3 regions of the Lentimicrobium sp. S6 genome follow, and region 3 is predicted to be linked to each of the others. Evidence: riboswitches for the same ligand, from Rfam matches in the RefSeq annotation. Region 3 holds a riboswitch; each other region holds the start of a gene.
The links. A riboswitch is a leader RNA that binds a small molecule or an ion and turns the genes downstream of it on or off. The one in region 3 is predicted to bind cobalamin.
Positions count from the first base shown of each region.

Region 1: linked by a shared signal. The riboswitch ahead of HNS40_RS08845 (T9SS type A sorting domain-containing protein) and the one ahead of HNS40_RS19800 (diphthine--ammonia ligase) in region 3 are both predicted to bind cobalamin.
Region 2: linked by a shared signal. The riboswitch ahead of HNS40_RS01035 (T9SS type A sorting domain-containing protein) and the one ahead of HNS40_RS19800 (diphthine--ammonia ligase) in region 3 are both predicted to bind cobalamin.

Region 1 is NZ_JABKBZ010000020.1:27,126-33,765, forward strand. It holds gene HNS40_RS08820 (prolyl oligopeptidase family serine peptidase) at 1-357, opposite strand, end outside; gene pip (prolyl aminopeptidase) at 420-1,361, opposite strand; gene HNS40_RS08830 (hypothetical protein) at 1,659-2,474, opposite strand; gene HNS40_RS08835 (DUF5723 family protein) at 2,752-4,239, shown strand; gene HNS40_RS08840 (DUF4251 domain-containing protein) at 4,415-4,966, shown strand; cobalamin riboswitch at 5,124-5,323, shown strand; gene HNS40_RS08845 (T9SS type A sorting domain-containing protein) at 5,427-6,640, shown strand, end outside.
Region 2 is NZ_JABKBZ010000002.1:1,572-8,211, reverse strand. It holds gene HNS40_RS01040 (TonB-dependent siderophore receptor) at 1-1,824, opposite strand, end outside; gene HNS40_RS01035 (T9SS type A sorting domain-containing protein) at 1,824-4,247, opposite strand; cobalamin riboswitch at 4,367-4,544, opposite strand; gene HNS40_RS01030 (hypothetical protein) at 4,676-5,959, opposite strand; gene HNS40_RS01025 (MBOAT family protein) at 5,959-6,640, opposite strand, start outside.
Region 3 is NZ_JABKBZ010000090.1:379-7,018, reverse strand. It holds gene HNS40_RS19810 (DEAD/DEAH box helicase) at 1-749, shown strand, start outside; gene HNS40_RS19805 (threonine/serine dehydratase) at 842-1,777, shown strand; cobalamin riboswitch at 1,769-1,964, shown strand; gene HNS40_RS19800 (diphthine--ammonia ligase) at 2,051-2,749, shown strand; gene HNS40_RS19795 (ABC transporter substrate-binding protein) at 2,749-3,879, shown strand; gene HNS40_RS19790 (HAD hydrolase-like protein) at 3,929-4,585, opposite strand; gene HNS40_RS19785 (porin family protein) at 4,572-5,243, opposite strand; gene HNS40_RS19780 (DUF6048 family protein) at 5,227-5,994, opposite strand; gene HNS40_RS19775 (DUF6452 family protein) at 5,948-6,430, opposite strand; gene HNS40_RS19770 (TraR/DksA C4-type zinc finger protein) at 6,450-6,640, opposite strand, start outside.

The sequences.
Region 1 (6,640 bases), on a different contig from region 3:
GCCACTTGTTTCATCAAAAAGAAAGTTGGCCCAGCTTTCACCTGAAGGACATTGAGGAGCCACCACAAATGAACTATGCATTTTCATTTGTTCACTAGTGGCAAAATTCTTCACTCCCCATTTTAATTGTGCCTCGTTATCGTTTCCCCGCTCACCAGATCCATGAAGAAAAACCACCAAAGGAAGCTCGCGCATGGTATTATAATCTGGAAATAGAAATCTATAATTCAGTGTATCTTGTCCACTAACAAACTTCTCTAAACTAAAAAGTGAAGGCTGAGCGTAGCCAGTAAAAGAGTTAAATAAAAGAATTTGTGCTACGATAAATACCCATATTATTAAGGAAGACGTTTTCATGCTTTCTGGTTTTGAAAATGTTCAATTTTATTAAAACTCACCTCATGTAAATAGCTTTAATATTAAGCTTTTTTAGTAGTTGTAGTAATTCTTTTCAATTCACTGATAAGGTTTTTTTTAGTTTCTATATCAGAAGAAGAATGCCCTGCATTAGTTATATTCAATTTTGAATTATTTAATTTGGAATGCAATCGAAATGCTTGTGTTGGTGGACAAATAAAATCGTATCGTCCTTGTACTATGGAAGTTTTAATATGGGCAATTTTATCAATATTATCCATGATATAATCTTCAGGAATGAAGCAGTTATTTTTAATATAATAAGCCTCGAGTATGGCCATAGATTTAAATGATAAGGTATTTAAGGAATCCTTAGGATCTGCTATTTTATTGATGGTATAAAAAGACATCTCATAATAAGCCCATTCGTAAGCATATTTATCACTCCTCTCTTTATTGTTCGATAGCATTTGTTCCAAATAGTAATTCACCGGATTTTCTCCTTCGGGTACTAATTTGGCAAACCGGTCCCAAACATCTGGAAAGAATTCCTTTATTCCCCCATTTATATAATGATCCAATGCATATTTATTGGCTAGCCATATTCCTCTCAACACCAAACCCAATACTCGTTCGGGAGAATGGATGGCATAAACCAATGCCAGTGTACTTCCCCAAGAACCACCAAAAACATAGACCTTATCAAAACCCAAATCATCCAGTATTGTATTTATATCTCCAATGAGGTCTTGTGTAGTATTGTTCTCAACGGAGCCAAATGGTTTACTTCTAGACGTTCCTCTCTGATCGAAAAAAATAACATTATACCTTTTTTTATTAAAGAATTTCTTGTCTTTATCTGAAAAACCAGCTCCAGGTCCACCGTGCAAAAAAAGCACAGGAATTCCTTTGGGATTTCCATATAACTCAAAATACAAGGAGTGATTATTAGAAATTTCTAGATAGCCTTGTTTGTATGCTTGATCATTTTTTTGTGTTGTCATAGTTTAAGATTATAATATTTGATTTTATTTGAGTGATTATATCCACCAAAAGTATTATATTTCTTGTAAGAGTCTATTAACTCTTAGTACCAGAAGTATCCACATCATCAATTCAGATACAACATGGAACTTTTGTAAATTTAATAAAATATTTTATGTGATAAAAAGGTAATAAAATACCTTTACGTATTCTCTAATATCAGTACTAATTCATAATCCTATTCTTTATTTGAATTTTATTTATTTTCAGAAACCAGAAAGAAAGTATAACAATCAATCTAATTATAATAAGTCAGACTACAAATCATCTATTAAAAGCTTAGCTGCGGCCACGGTCACAGAAACTTGATAATAAAAGCCTAAGTTTATTCCTGTTTTAATAGAACTGGTAAAATAATCTAAATATAATTCATCATTATTAAAGGGTAAACATAAATATTTGAGCTTGTTTTCGTCTTTTTTTAGTTTTTCACAAATAGTTAGAATAGCTTTTACCTCTTGACTTTTAACATCAACTAGCAACCTATAATCATATTGATATACCTGCTCAAATGTAGTTTTCATGAAAGGTAATAACTCATAACCATCTAAAACCTTATTTTTTTTTACTACTGAATATTCTTCAGTGAGAAAAGCATATTCAGTTTCATTTGTCTTTATTACACTTGATGTAAAACTAAAAACATTTGGTATCTTACTGCGAAGAAGACGGATTGAAGTATTAAAAAGGATACTTGATTTTGAGTATCTTAAATTTTGTACATCTTCAGCAAATTCATTCATAAGTTCCTCATTATTTATTGGCATACATAGGTACTGAACCTTATGTCTTTTATTATCTTTCCCTTTAATTATTATTAAGACTGCTTTTACTTTCTGAGTATTAACTTTTTTAAACAATTGGAATTCGCAAGAGTACTCATCATTATTTGCTATTTTGTTTGGATATATCTTATAACCATCTAACATTCCAAAGTTATTTTCTTCATTATACTTTTTTGTAAGAAACTCATATTCTTCATTTGTTGTTTTAATTGAACTTTCTTTTTTAACACTTTGGGCAAAAGAAATAATAGATATGAGCAATAAAATGATTGTATTTATATTCTTCATTAATGATAATGGCTTATGCTTGTTGGTTTTAAATGTTTGCTAAATTCGAATACAAAAGTGTATTTCAAATTTAACTCTATCCAGCAAAATTAACTATTCAGTTCAGTTACTCAAAATATATACTAATAAATATACATGTTAAATCTTACCAAATAATTCCACTTCATGCTCTCACAAACCAAAAAAATCACTAACTTTAATTGCTTTATTAATATTTAGAATACTAATTTTCAATTATTTCGGTTTTAAATGAAGTACAATTATTGGAAAGATTTTAATGCGAAAAGGACTTATCATCATATTAATCAGTTGGGTTTTCATAAACCAAGCTTCCACACAAGAAATGGCAGGCTTGGTTCATTCTAATCATGCTGGTACCGATGTGCTATTTTATAACCCAGCAGGCATGCATCATCAAAAAGATTGGCTTTCGATACATTTGATTACTGCCGATATTTTTCTTTCCAATGATTATCTATATTTGTCCAAAGAGGAATTCAAATTCTTTGACCTCATTTCCGGCAACTTAGATATACCAATGCATCCCACAGGATATAGTAATGGTGAAAGGCCATTTTACATCTACGATAAAACGGCGAAAACAAGACTCGATTTCGATATTAAAATACAAGGCCCTTCAGCCATGTATGTCAAAAACCAGCATGCCTTTGGTATATTTACAGCGGCTAAAAGCTTTATGCATATCAGAAATATTACTAAAGAACTCGGAAAAACCATTTACTATGGTTTTGGTTACGGGCCTCAACATGATGAAGCTTATAATATTAAGAGTTTTAATACCAGCTATATTGGATATGGAGAAGTTGGTATTAGTTATGCGTATCAACTCAATCAACTTTTATTTAACAATTGGAATTTTGGGATTAGTATAAAAAGATTATTTGGTGTGGGTGGAACCTATTTTCATGCCGCAAGCTCAGAATATAATGTGGTAAATGATACTACTCTCGATATTTATTCTCTAGATGCGAATCTGGGTTTTGCCTTCCCCTCTGATTATGATACGGATGAATTTCCATCAGGGGCTCTAATAAACGGGAAAGGCTGGGCTTTTGATTTAGGTGTAGAATATCAGGCGTTACTAGACAGGCAAGGCAAAACGCAAACGACAAGAACCTGTGGGCAAAGACATTACGATTATAAATACAGAATCGGGGTGAGTTTAATGGATATTGGATATATTAGTTTTAAAAATAATGCCCAGCTTCACGAATATGCAAATACAGACTATACCTGGGAAAACATAGATACTTCCAAATACGAAAATTGGAATGCATTTATTCAAGACATCAGCTATCGTTTTTATGGAGATCCGAATGCCACCTTAAAAGATACCAAATTTAAAATGTGGCTCCCCTCCTCTTTAAACATCAATGCAGATTATAATTTCGAAAATGGAATATATGCCAATGCTAGCTTTGTATATAATTTTCCTTTTAATGGTAATTATATGCGAAAACCAACCATAATTTCATTGACTCCGCGCTATGAGAAGCCTAATATAGAAGTAAGCTTACCCCTAAGTCTTTATCAATGGAAATATCCGAGAGTTGGCTTGGCAGTTCGCTTGTACTATTTCACCATTGGTAGTGATTATTTCACCTCCTTAATGGGTTGGCACGATTTCAATGGAATGGATTTATACTTTTCTATTAAAGTAAACATAGGCAAAGGAAGCTGCGAGAAAAGAAATAAAATTAATCCTTGTGGTGACGCATTTAATAAGTTCCCTTGGTCGAAATAAAATTATTGAGAGCTCTGAATTTGAAACTTAAGGGTTATTTTTTATTGTGTCTTTGAAATGGAATAAGTCAACAGTGAACAACTAAAAGTTAATAGTTGTAGAACTATTAGCTACTAGTTATTAACTTCAGACTGTAAACTAAAATTCCCTACTTTTATAAACTAAATAATCTATCATGAAAAAATTCATATCAATACTCATTATTTTGGCTTTTTGTTTTCAAGTAAATGCTCAAGAAACCAAATCAAAAAAAGAAATTAGAGCTGAGAAAAAAGCTCAAGAAAAAGCTGAACAAGATGAACATAGGTTGGTTCAGGAACAATGGGTTCTGGATACAACTTTTGTATTGGAAGCTCAAAGAGTAACAAATAAGATTGGGGAGGTTTTTCAATTAAACTCCACTATCAATTTTGTATATGTGAATAATGGGAAAGCTACTATCCAATTAGGTTTTGATCAGTTAGTGGGTTGGAATGGTGTAGGTGGTATGACCATAAGTGGAAGAATCACTAAATATGAAATAGAGGATGAAAAGAAAAACAAACCCATCTTCATCAGAATGAGCATACAAGGCTCCACAGGAATGCAAGACCTCACCATTTGGATCAGCAGCAATGGAAACGGAGAAGCCACCATAGTAGATATGAGAGGGAATAGAATTCAATTCTCTGGTGATATTGTTTCTGTAGATAAAACTCGCACTTTTAAAGGCATGGAACTTTACTAAATGAATCGTTAACAGTGAGAGCTAGCAGCAAATAATTGTTGCAAATAAGTGATAGGTTTATATAAACTATTATCTATTAATGAATAACTATCATTTTCGTTATCCTTACCTAAATAAAATTTTAATTTTAACAATATCCTTCCAAATATTTATATAATTTCGCAGCCATGTTGACGGTTCTCTCCAAAGATTTCTGAGGAGGGTGAAAAGGGAATCCTGTTTAATTCAGGAGCTGTTCCCGCAGCTGTAAGTCTATAACATTTGAGACTCTTAATGCCATTGTATCTTTTATAGATATGAGAAGGCCACTCAAAATAAAGACAAGCCAGAAGACCTGCCCAAAACACGAATTTCAAAGCTTTCGGGATAAAAGCTGTAGATCGATGGACCTTCCATTTTTCTTCAATCGTTCCTGTGAGTTTTGAGGAATAAATTTTATTTATCCTTAAAACAATTTAAAATGAAAAAAAATTACTTTTTGGCTCTATTATTACAAGCATTTGTAATATTAGGAATAGGGCAATCTGTCAACCAAATCGTGGTGGGCAATGGCGGAATTTATAATAATGACGCCGACCATGTGATGGTCACTGGTATAAACCCAGAAACCTATACCTCCACCCTTATTGGTGAAGTGGTAAAAGAATCCATGCAAGATTTAATAGTGGTTGGTGATTATGCCTATGTGGCTGCGGAAGACAGCTTGGCAAAGTTTAACCTGATTACCAATACTAAAGAAATAGCTATCTATCATGGTTATTTAAGTAGATTATATTATGCCAATGATATGATTTATGTGAGTTTAAGAAGTGATGCAACAGGTGTTCCTGCTGATGGTAAATATTTAAAAGCCTTCGACATGAATTTGAACCTAGTATATGAAGCTGAAGGAATTAGTACTGATGCTGCAGGAATGCTGATGTATGAAGATTCCTTATACGTTGCAGTTTCTGGTGACTGGGCAGCTACTGAAGGGAAATTGGCAGTAACAAATAGTGATTTAAGCTTTGTAAGAGAAATAAACTTAGGTACTGATGCCGTAGGAATTATTGATTTATTTGAAGGAGAAAACGTTATTTATAGCGTTAATAAATCACCTTATGGTGCCACAACAGGTTCTATTTCTACCTATAACATTGCTACAACTACTTGGAACACTCAATCACTTAATCATGTGGTTGGTAAAGGTGTTAGAAAAGTCGGAGACCTCCTCTATTTGGGTTTAGATTATGGTATTGGTTCATATGATTTATCAACATCAACGGTTGTTAATAATCAAATTATTGCAGACCCAGGTTCAGCCAGTTACATCAATATTGCTGCTGCTGTTTTTGATGAAATCAATGAACGTTTTTATGTGACTATTACCGACTATTTTTCCCTAGGTGAGGGAAGGGTTTATGATATTGATGGGACTGTTTTAGGAAACTTTGAAGCCTCTGTTTCAGCTGAAGCAATGGCAATTCATTATGCCAACAACACAGGGCTTTCCACTCTAAAAAACAATAGCTTAAACATTTATCCTAACCCTTGTCAAAACTTCATTCATATCGGAGCATATCAACAATTGAATTGGATAGAGATTTATAACCAAACAGGTCAATTGATCAAAAGAATACATAATCCTCAATCTTCTTTTATTGAAGTTAACGAGCTTAAAGCAGGAATTTATTT
Region 2 (6,640 bases), on a different contig from region 3:
CCAATTTCTATAGAAATCCATATTGTATTTTAAAGTGCATTCGACTCCTCGGGCAAAAACTTTCTTAATATTATCTGCTTCCCAATAAATGGCACCGGTGGAAGAGGGATGCCAAACTATCCAATTTTCAATTATAGAAGCATAGATATTGATGTTTGATTCTAAATTCCAATTGTTTTTGGCTTGTTTAAAACCTAAACCCAGTTCTGCGGTATACCCGTCTTCGGGAAGTAGGTCTGGGTTTCCGCCAGGAATCCAGTATAAGTCGTTAAGGTTAGGTTTGTGGTAATTTCGACTGGCATTAAATTTTATGCTCCAAATATCTTTTTGGTCCAATTGATATTCAATACCCAATGATGGAATGAGAAAAACGAAAGTATCATCATAATATTCGCTTCGGAGGAGGGCATAAGCTGATGTTCTTTCGTTGATTTGAAGATTGAGCTGTGCCAGATAACTCAACTCTACTCGTTCTTCCTTATATCCCGTTTTTTTGGTAGAATCATAAATATCTACTTGGTGAAAATTTGCATCCAAAGAGGTTTTAAAGTGTAGAGACTCCTCTTCTTTATATTGATATTCCAAGTGGTTAAAACTAGATTTTTCTTTACTTATTGAATTGAAATTATTATCTAATTCTGTTGATTTTCGAAAATAATGCAATTTTGTATAGTTGATACCACTTGTGAATTCCCATCTTGAATCTCCTATGTAGTATTTCCAAGCTCCAATAGCTCTTAGTTGCTCATCTTCTCGATATTCTATTCTGTTGAATATTTGATAATCCACACTGTCAGGTGTTTGAATCTCTTCGATGTTATAGCCTTCGTAAGACATGAGCTGAGGAAGATTTCTGAAATTATGATGGCCCCAGATTTTTAAAGAGAGCAAATGATTTTTCTTCAATTTTCCATAAAACTCTTGTAGGAAACCATATTTCTCATAATCCGCATTTTTCTGGACATCGTCTCTGTATGGAAGTACTCCATAGTTGTAGAATGGAAAGTCGTTCTCTGATTGGTCGTGAAAAACTCTAGTTTTCGATTGAAACTTAGAGTTCCCCAAGGCCAATTCTGCAAATTCTTTAAAAGTAGAAAAGCTCTCTATATGTTGAATGTATTTTACTGAAATTCGATTACTCCAATCTGCTTTGTTTTCAAGACTAATACTTCCTCCTAAGGCACCACTTCCTGCACTTAAAGAGCTTCCGCCATGAAGCAATTCTACTCTATCGATAAAATAAACAGGAAACTGAGAGAAATCTACATCGCCCCGCATGGGTGAGTTGAGACTCATTCCATTCCAATTGACTTGAGTATGAGAAGCTGCCGTTCCGCGAAAAGAAGCGGTGGCGGAGGAGCCTCTTCCATAAGATTTTATGAATACTGGAGTGCTGGCCGTCATGAGGCTCGATAGAGATTTTGAGCTCAAGCTTTGTAAAGCCATGGTGTCTATCCTCGATTTGCTCATGGCTACTTCTTCAATGGGTTTTTGAGCTTTAACTTCTACTGTTTTTAATTGAAAAGTATCCTTGGTGATTTGAGCATTGATATTTTGACTCCAAAAAAGAGAGACAGAAAGAAAAGCAAAAATTTTAAAGAATAGTCTTCTATTATAAGCTGTGATATTTATTATTTTCAAAGCAGAGGTATTGGTATAATCTAATCTTTCAATGGGGTGGATTTCAACAATAATAAATGAGAATAATTCTGTGCAAATATAAATAATCTTCTTTGTGAAACTCTGTATAATAGCTTTGCCACGAAGAAACACAAAGGATTTCGCAAAGTGCCACCAAGAATGAAGAAGTGTTTGCCCAGCCATTATCTTTTGATGATGGTTTTGGAGAAGGAATTACCTTTGCTATAAACTTGAATTAAATAGACTCCGCTCTTAAGTTCTCCCAGATTTACTCGTTTTGCCTCTTTTACCTCTTTTACCAATTGACCTTGATGATTATAGATTTTCAGAAGATCAATATCATTGTTTTCTGAGGATTCTATATGGATAAGATCCTCAAAAGGATTGGGGTAAATAGTAAAATGGAGTGGATTGAGTTCTTCAATTCCAGTGGCATCGGAAATAATGATTTGTGCTTTATGTGCTCCTATGGAAATTAGGTGTTGACCAAGGATGTTGATGCTAAACTCAGCTTCTCCATCAGAATTAGTTGAGACTTGTTGACCGTCATTGACCAAGCTTTCTTCATTTAATGATAGCAATGCATTTGCAATGGGCTTTCTTTCCAATAATTCTACAATTCCTGATTCATAGAATTGACACCGCTCTTCCATGAAATGAGTTGTAATGAGTTCGTCAGGTTTTGAGGTGTAGGTGCTTAGTGTTATTTGATTGATGGTCCATTCCTCTCTGGAATCTGGCACATGATAGATTAGAATTTCATCTTCATCTTGTATTTCGATTTGATGCATATTCCTAGCAAAATGATCATCATTTAGTTTTATAATCCATGTTCTCGATTTACTATCGTCGCTATGGTTTCCACCGTAGCCATAGTAGTAATTTAAACTTGAATGTTCTTCTTCTGGAACTTTCCATAAGTAAAGAGCGCCATCTACTATTTCGTCGTCCTTAAATTTAAAATCCTCTCCAAGTCCAGTGCTTTCAAAAATAGAAGCTATGGCATGGGCTAGACTTATATTTTCTACACTACCGATTCCGTAATCTTGAGCTGCATTATCTACATAAGGGTTAAGGTCAAAATGGTCAATATTAACTGCTTGCCGAGAAAGTATATTATGGTCATCGGTTTGGATAGTGATATATACCTTCTTACTGTGGCTTTCTGCTAATATTTGTATGGCTAATGAATCAATAATTTGAGGAAAACCTTCAGCCTGAGCATAGATATAGGTATTACCCTCCTCTAATCCTTTGATATAGGTTTCATTGTTTCTTTCAAAGATTTCTAATAATTCGGGATTTTTAGCATGCCATAGTGTTTCTAATCCTAAAATAGCTTCGTTATTTTGATCTTTAATGATAGCATTTATTTCAATTTGACTTTGTGAATGAATGCTCTGTGATTCTAATATGATTTCGATGGAGGAGGGCTCCGAAACGAGAATCTCGAAACTATTCGAAATATACTCCTGATTTTGAACTTTTGCAGTGATAATGGTAAGGCCAGCTTGATGAGTCTGAATGAGTCCATTGGCATCTACTGTGGCGATATTGGTATTTGAGGAGTTCCAAATGATATTTTGACTTGCTGCCGGAATACCAGAAATAAAATGAATGGCTTCTGCTTGTAAGCTCCTGTTTATTGTTATTGTTTTTGGCATATCCGACAAGGCTAATAAATTGATCTCCCCAGTGATAGTGCTATTAGGGCTGACGTCTATAATACCGGAAATCTCAGTGGAAGCTTCCCCCAATCCTCCCACGGAAGTATTCATGGCATTGGTGATTTTAATAAAATCTATATGGTCAAGCGCTACTCTGTTTCCATTTTCATCTCTGGCCCAACTGATATCCATGGCATCGCCACCTGAATTTTCTAAGTCGCTGGTATAAGGATTATCAGGAATGTCATAGGGTTGGCTGCCTCTGGTTCTGTTATCTGCAAAGCCAAAGTATCTTTCGTAAGATTTTATCATGGATGGAGTGGAGAGGTCAATATCACCTTCAACTTTCATGCCTTGTAGAGTGTAAAGTTCTTGGTTTATACTAGGGAATAAGATCGGAGATGGGTAATAGCTTTGTTGGTGGAAACTGTTTTTATAAACGTATCCAGAATCTTGATTGCTGTCCACCCAAAGTACATCGGTAGCTGAGTTTTCATTGGGATTGAAATAAGTGACAGCATAATCCATTTGACTTTGGTTCAAATAATAGTCGCTCCCTGCCAAAAGATACCATTGGTCATCAGCCAGTCCATTATTATTCTCATCTTTCATGACTTCTACCATTGCTGCTTCGCTCCAATCAGGCAAAGCATTGGTGAATATGGTAAAATCAATTCCAAATGGATTGTTGGGATGGTTTTCTACACTTTCTTCCATTTTTACAATAATATGACCGCCAAATGCGCCCAAAGAAACCAATCCGCTTGTTCCTCCAATAATGCTTTGTGCAGCATACGGAGAGCCAAATGCACCATCGTTAGTAAATTGTCCTGGAGCAGGTTTGTAATCAATAATTTCCGACACATACTGTGCCTGACCCAGCAAGTTAAAGCTGAATAGGAGGATTAGAGTTGCAAATTTAATAATTGACTGGCTCATTTTATTGTTTATTTATTTCGCAAAAACAGTAGAAACTGAAAAAGATGAGGGCAGGCTTTGAAGGAAGCAATCGGCTAGTGTAGGAAACCAGCAGATGATTAGCTTTTTCACCGAAAGCACTCAAATCTTTATCTGTTGGCAGGTCTTCTGACTTACTCCATTCTGTGGAAGCCTTCCCGGTTGCGAACCAGTGGCATATTTTCCACGAAATATATGGAGCTTACAGCAGCGGGAACTGTTCAGGATTTACACCTGATTCCCTATTAATCCGATAATACCATTTTAACGATATGGAATTTCATAAAGTCAAATTGGTATAAGCTGGAACCAATTTCGCTGCAAAAGTAGAAATATTAGTTGAGGTGGAATGTTAAATTCTGAAAAATGATAAAATAGTAAGTACAGATGAACAGGTTGTTGATTAATAGTTATTTGTATTTCTGATCTATCATGAATTTAGCATCAAGATATAACATAGAATCTACTGTGATTCCTCTAGATTTTGCTTTTTCTTGGATTTTTTCAAACCATTTTTTATCAGATTGAATCTGTTTCATCATGGCTCTAATGTCTTTCTCCAAGTTTATGTAACTTTGACTTGCATGTTCAAAAGATTCGATAAAACCAAAGGGGAATCTGTCAAGGTTCGCTTCAGTGGTGAAAAGCAGCAGGATGTCAGCTTTTCTTATTGCTTCGGAATAATTGATATTCTTTACTTCATCTGTCATCTGTAGTTTGTCGATAAAAATCTGTTGATTATAATACCAAAACTCACCATGACTAAATGCCTTTTGATGAATACCTAAACGATATAATTGCCAGAAAAAACTATCTGCAATACTTATTACTTTAGGCTTATAAGCCGATTCATCTTTAAAGCTTATTTGGGGATAGGTCATTAATGGAATAGGAACAGGTAGGCCTAAGTTTAAAGCTTTTTCAATGTCGCTATCTTGTTTGTCAGCAATAAAAGACTTACTAATATCGTCAATTTGAACATCAACTAAGTTCTTATTCAAAACCAATTCCATTTTTCTGAGGATTGAATCAACTATCAGAGGCATGCTTCCTTGACTCCAATGAATTCCTGTTTTTGGATAAAGAACTATTTCAGAGCCATCTTTCATATTTAAGAAAGCAGCATTAAAATCGATAAATGGAATATTGGACTTAGTTAAGATAGAAGTATAAACTTCATAATTTGTGATGCTTCTTTCTTTGTTCATGGAATCAGGAATGAATTCAGGATAAAAGAAACCCTTTCCTGGTGCAATTACTATTATTAATTGGGTTTGATGCTTCTTTAATTCTTCTTGAATAGCTAATAGTTTATTAATTCTAGAATTAATTTTCTTTTCACCTATAAAATTAGTTCCAAAATAGGAGTCGATATATTGTTGTTCATATAGATAGTCGTTCTTTCCAATGATTACGTTTTGAGCACTTACTTTATTGAATAAACTATATTGCAGTTGATTATAAAGCCTTACAAACGAACTCCTAAAGCCAAAATGGTCATTAAAGAAGGTATCATATTTATTTTGGAATTCCCCAGAAAACCAATCTTGAATTATAAACACTGGTTTTTGCTTGAGGGTATAGCTTCCTTCTAGAGGCTTAACAAAAACCTTTTGAGTATAATACTGCAAAAGAGGAAGCGTTAAAGCTAAAATGATGATGATAATTCCTATATTATTCGTCTTGTTTTTCATTAGAACCTAAAATATATAAATGGATTAAAATCACTGCTGGTGATGGCGCTAAGGCAGATGGCTAAGCTTAATATGGCTAGAATTATAGAAATGAAATACCTCGATGTACTGTATTGCTCAGAAAAGAATACTTTATTCTCCCATTTTTTGCCTGTTTTTAAGAGTGTAATAAACGAAAATAAGACTGCAATTACTAATATGAACCAAAATTCTGATGAGGTTTTTGTGGGGACTGAAAAGTCGAATTTAAATAAACTTCTTAAGAAATATTTTATTTGATTAAAGCTCTCAGATCTAAATATAACCCAACCAATGATGGTTATAAAAAAAGTGAGAATGATACTTGGATATTTACCTACCTTTTTACTGAACTTAAGTAGGAATAGCTTATCAAGAATTAAGAAGAAGCCATGGAAAGCCCCCCAGATCACAAAATTCCATGCTGCACCATGCCAGAGACCAGAGATTAAAAATACCAGCCAAAGATTAAAATAGAGTCTTTTTTTTGAGGATACTCTACTTCCCCCCAATGGAATATATAGATAATCGCGCATCCAACTTCCTAGGGTGATGTGCCATCTACGCCAAAATTCAGTTATGCTTTGTGAGGTATAGGGATTATTAAAGTTTTCAGGAAATTTGAAGCCCATGATTCTACCAAGTCCAATGGCCATATCGGAA
Region 3 (6,640 bases):
CTACACATATTGTGGTGGCTACTCCTGGTCGTTTGATTGATTTGGTAAAAAGAAAAGCCCTTGACTTAAGTCATGTAAAAACCCTTATTCTCGACGAAGCCGATGAGATGATGAGCATGGGGTTTAAAGATGAATTGGATGAAATCCTAAGCTTTTCAGCCAAAGTGGAGAACAAATGGTTATTCTCTGCTACTATGCCTCACGAGATTAAAAACATTGTGAATACGCACATGTCGGAGACAGCTATTAAAATAGAAGTGAGTGGAAAGAATGTGGTTAATAAGCATATTGAGCACCAATATATTGTATGCGAAGATTTAGAGAAACTGAATGTCCTTATGCGTTTCTTAGGCGAGCAAGGCGATAATAGAGGATTAATCTTCTGTAAAACAAAAGCTGCTACTCAAAAACTAGCACAGCAATTACAAGCTAGAAATGTTCCGGTGGATGCCATTCATGGTGATTTACTTCAAAAGGAAAGAGACAAAGCCATGAGAGCCTTTAAAAACGGAAGTCTAAAAGTTCTTGTAGCAACAGACTTAGCAGCGCGAGGAATTGATGTAGCCAATTTAGCTTATGTCATTCATTATCAAATGCCTGATAAGATAGATTATTATACACATAGAGCTGGAAGAACAGCAAGAGCTGGAAACGAAGGACTTTCCTACTGTATTGTAAACTCTAAAGAATTGAAACAGATTCGTTATATTTCTGAGAAACTTGGTATTACTTTTAATCAGATGCGGTAATCAGCACTGAAGTTAGGTGACAGATTACCGATCAAATGGAAAATATTAAACATTAATTTCTTAGCAAATTTGCTGAATAATATTTTATCGCAATGTACTCAAAATCCATTTTACTTAAAGCAAAAAGTATACTAGAAAATTCAGTCCATAGTACTCCCATCCTAAAGTCTCATTTACTTAATGAACTCATTGGCTGTGAGCTTTTCTTTAAATGCGAAAACTTTCAAAAGGCCGGAGCATTTAAAATGAGAGGTGCCATGCATAAATTACTCAGTCTTTCAATAGAAGAACGAGAAAAAGGAGTAGCAACTCATAGTTCTGGTAATTTTGGTTCTGCTTTGGCATTAAGTGCTCAAATACTTGGAATTCCAGCCACTATCATTATGCCATCTAATGCACCACAGGTGAAGAAAAATGCAGTTGCAGCTTATGGAGCGACCATTATAGAATGCGAGCCCACTTTAGAAGCACGAGAATCAACTACTGCTGCATTCATTGATAAATCAGGGGCTACATCTTGTCACCCATATAATGATTCACAAGTGATCTTAGGGAATTCCACTGCTGCCCAAGAGATTTTTGAGGAGCTTATACCAGATGCCATTATTACTCCCGTTGGAGGAGGTGGTTTAATGAGTGGAACAGCTTTAGCCTGTGAGTTTTTCTCTCCCTCTACCCTAGCTTTTGGCGCAGAGCCAGAAGGTGCTGATGATGCTTTCCGCTCGATAAGGGATGGTATAATCCATCCTTCTATAAATCCTCAAACTATTGCTGATGGACTTCGAACCTCATTGGGAGAGCATACCTTCCCTATAATTCGTGATAAGGTGGAAGAAATATTTCTCGTCAACGATGATGAGATTAAAAGTGCGATGAGATTAATATGGGAAAGGATGAAGATTATTGTGGAACCGTCCTCCGCTATTACCTTTGCTGCTGTTTTAAAGAATAAAGAAATCTTTAAAAATCAAAAAGTGGCTTTAATACTATCTGGTGGAAATGTGGATTTGGAAAAGTTTTTTCAATAGTCCATCTATTTTCCATAAATTTGTCCCAAGTTTCAGGGAATCCTGTGAAAATCAGGAACAGTTCCCGCTGCTGTAAGTCCCAAGTACTTTTTAGTGCTTGATTCACCCACATCCACTATTCTTTATTGAATGGGAAGGAAATGAAGTTGGACGAGTCAGAATACCTGAAATCATAATTCATAATTCAGCTTTCGGGAGAAAAGGCGACGAATAAAGACGATCATTTCCGATTTATTTTTCATTTTATCACCTGGCTATCATAATAATAAAAATATGAAAAAAGCCATTTTTAATTGGAGCGGAGGAAAAGATTCTGCTTTTGTTTTGGGAGAAATACTAAAGAATAAGGAATATGATATTTCTTTTCTGTTGACTTCCATTGCTAAGGAAAATAGAAGAGTGAGTATGCATGGAATTCATGAGAGTCTCATGCTAGAACAAGCCAAAGCTATAGGTTTACCTATCACTTTTCTGGAACTGCCAGAATCACCAGATATGGAAACCTATGAAAAGCACCTGACAAAACTCATGCAAGAGGCCAAATTAAATGGAATTAAGTATTCTATTTTTGGAGATATCTTTTTGGAAGACCTTAGAAAATACAGAGAAAATCAACTCCAAAAAATAGGATTTAATGCCGTTTTTCCTTTATGGAATAGAGATACTAAAACCTTGATTCTTGATTTTATTGAACAAGGTTATAAAACCATGATTTCTGCTGTGGATGCCTCTAAATTATCCAAGGACTTTGTGGGAGAAATCATCACCAAAGAATTAATAAATGAACTTCCTAAAAACGTGGATCCTTGTGGGGAAAATGGTGAATTCCATAGCTTCGTCATTGATGCTCCTTTTTTTAAATTCCCTTTAGAAGTAAAAAAAGAGAAACCAATCCTAAAAAAATACCATAATGATAATCCAGAAATCAGCTCTGAATTTTGGTTTTGTCCCATTTCACTAAAAAACTCATAATGAAAACAAGACTATATATTCTATTAAGCGTCCTATTTTTAGCTGCCTCCTCCTGCAATGAGTCCCTAGAGAAAACTCAAGAAAAATCTACTCGGAATTACAATCCTGAATATGCGAAATTCTTTAGAATAGAATATTTCGAAACCTATAAAAAGGTTGTCATCTTCAATCCTTGGGAAAACGAGAGTTTGAATATGGAGTATTATATTCCTCATTCTGGGGCTAAGAATATAGAGAATTTGGAACATTCTTTTGTCATTAAGGAAATACCTAAAAGAGTAGTAGCTTTATCATCTCCTATGGTAGGAATGATGAATCTATTGCAATTAGATCAACACATAAAAGGAGTTACGGATCCTGAGCTGATTTATAATGAAGAAATTCTGGAAAAAGTAAAATCTGGAGATATCGAAAATGTAGGAAAAGCCATTCAAATCAATATGGAAAAGATGATGGTACTCCAGCCCGATTTAGTGATTGGGAGTGGTTGGGATAAGTTGAATGCCGATTATGAGAAAATGATTCAGCTGAAAATGACTCCCCTATTGATGTATGATTGGAAAGAACAACATCCTCTTGGTAAAGCAGAATGGATGGTATTATTAGCTTCTTTTTTTAAAGGGGAGGAGTATGCGATATCAATTTTTGAGGAAATTAAAAATAAGTATAACGAGCAGAAAGAGTCATTAAAGTTCGACAAGCAACCTACAGTTTTTAATGGCTCTGAGTATCAAGGTATTTGGTATTCTGCTGGTGGAAAAAGCTATATGGCTCAATTAATAGCTGATGCATCTGGTCAATATCTAATGAAACAAGATTCATCCAGTGGAAGCTTAATGCTTGACTTTGAAGTATTGATGAGTCAAGCATCAAAGGCAGATATTTGGATGTATACAGGAGCTTTAAGTAAAGATAGATTAGACTTATTTTCCAGTCCTAAATATCAATCGCTGTCTGCTGTGAAAAACCACAGAGTATTTTCCTATCACAAAAGAGTAAACTCGTTTGGAGCCAATGATTATTGGGAAACAGCCAGCTTTAGGCCTGATATAGTTTTGGAAGATTTAAATAAGATTTTCCACTCCTCAGAACCAAAAGGTATGTATTATTTTGAGAAAGTACAGTATTAGTTGATTGAAGTTGGAAGTAAACTGTTGGCCAACTATTAACTATTAGCTGTTAACAATTAACTATCAAATCTAAAGGCTTGTCCAAAATATAATCTGGTTTGCATTTCAGAACCACCTTATCATCTCCATAACCCCAACGTGCATAAGCCGTTTTTAAGCCATGAAAGTTACCTCCCTCAATATCAAACTCCCTATCTCCTAACATGAGAATACTTTCTTCTTCAAAAGGAGGAATTTGGTCTAAAGCATATTGGATCACCTCAATTTTATCGGTTCTAGAACCATCTAAATTTGCCCCAGCTGTAAAATCAAAATAGGATTCTAAATTAAAATGCCTCATCAACTGATCTGCGTACTTTGTGGGTTTTGAAGTGGCAAGAGCCATAAAAACTCCTCTTTCGAATAATCCCTTAATGACTTCCTCAATTCCATCATACAAATGACATTGATAGATTCCTTGTTTAGCATAATAAACGCGATAAAGCCTAACCATTTCCATTGCTTCTTCATCAAATAAATTATACCTATTTTTAAAAGAATGTTGAAGTGGAGGCCCTATAAATGAATCTAGCGATTCAGGATGTTTTTCTTCTTTTCCAAATTCTTGAGCAGCGTATAAAATTGAATTAATTATTCCCTCTTTAGGGTCGATAATGGTGCCGTCTAAATCGAAAAGAACAGCCTGGAAATCATTAATATTTATCATCTTTTTTCAAGTTAATCATATAAATTAAACCCACGGACATGACTGACATATTAGAAAACCTAAATCCTGTAGTATCCTCATTATAAATCTTTTGATAGCCATAAGCAAAACGAGCATCTAGCTGAAAAATTCCAATATCACTTATATATCTAAGTCCGCCTCCAATGATCAATCCAAAATCAGAACCTCTTTCACTTCTAGCATATAAAGCTTCATATTGCGAATGATTTTCAGGCAGTTCACTTGATAATGATTTACCTACTTTGGCAGAAATATAAGTACCAAGGTTGATCATATATTTCATTCTACCAGTTCCAAGATTGATATTTGTTATTAATGGTAATTCAACAAACTGTAATTCAGTGGTTGCCTTTAAGGTATCATCGAAGGTCTCACTCCACTTTCTACTAGAATATAGCAATTCAATCTGAACCCCAACATATTTCTTATTGCTAAAAGTATAAACTAAACCAGCATTATAGCTCATTTCTCCAGACAGATCGGCCACGGCAGGTTGTATTCCGATACTAGAATAGTTTCCACCCACCTTTACCCCAAACCCTTGGTAGTCCAGGAATCGATATTCCTTCTGGGCATGAGCAGAAAAGGCCAATATCAAGAGCATGAAAACGATTATATATTTACTTACTCCTCTCATATACAGCTATTTTTTCCTTCTTATAGTTTAAAGGAATATTATAATAAATGGTATAATTAAAATCCATGACGCCAGAATTATAGTTCTTAGCATATCCAGGAACGTATTGTACAGGTTCTATATTTGTTTTCGATCTATTTATAAATCCCTTTAATCTCATTCCCATGCCTAAATACCAGTTTTTCAACACCTCCACTTTAAAACCAGTAACAAATTCCCACCAATGTGCATATCCAATTTCTGGGCCAAAAGAAGAAATTGAATTCCCCCAATAGCCATTTACCAATAAATACATAGGAACCTCTTGAGTAAATTGTGAATAAGCATAGCGAAGTCCCATATAGAAAATATCTTTATCGTTTTCGGAAACTGGATTCCTTAAGTTATAATCAAATCCAAGCCTAAGATAAGAACCTTGAGATTTATATTTAATTCGTAGGGTTTCTTTTTCATAATAATTATATCCTCCTTCGAGCATCAGGAATAATTTGGGCTTTAAATTATATTCCACACTCAAATCTAAGCCCCTTCTGATTGGAGATATAGCACCTGAGATTATTGTACTAATATCAATACCAATTCGAAGATCATGCTGAAAGTATTCTTTTTCCCTTTTCTCTTTCTCTATCTCTAAAGGCTTATCCTCAGCTACTTTGAAGCGGCTGCTGTCTACCTCCTGTGCACAAAGCTGACCCGCAATTAAGCTAGTCGAGATCAACAACCAAATAAAGATTAACCGCTTCAGTTTCATCTACTGTATTATTATCATTTGTTATTTTAATAATTCTATTGTCGGTAAATTCAGGATCCGCTATTTCATACCTGTTAATAACCCCACATTCTGTAGAACGAAAAACAGAATAAGGATTATATTTGATGTATAGTGTATCAACCGCATCGTTTATCTTAATGACTACCGTAATCTCAGTTAAATCATCAGACAAAGGTATGGATACACTTCCTAAACCTTTTTCATTATCATAAAGAACAGAATCTTCTCTTCCTATAATGTAAAGAGATAAAGAATCTACAGTTGTTGCGACATCAACTGTATCAGATTCCGAATAATAAAAATCTGCATAAAGAAAGTTATTAGCTGGTAAACAGGTCTCATTCTTCACGCATCCAGAATAGAATAAGCTAGCTAAAACTAATAAAAACAAAGGGTATGTGAGTTTCTTTATCATAAATCGCAGCAAAAATACATCATCTAATGGATTTGCCGGCACAATTGGTGCATTTTCTGCTTTCTGGCATGATAAATACTCTTTGTAATGGAATCTCATAGCCACAAACTATACAATTTTGAAAATCTGGTTTATGAATATCTTCCAAAGCCCTGTTTAAACCATTCAATTGATTCTTCTTCTTTTGCAGAGCAGATTCATTAACACTTT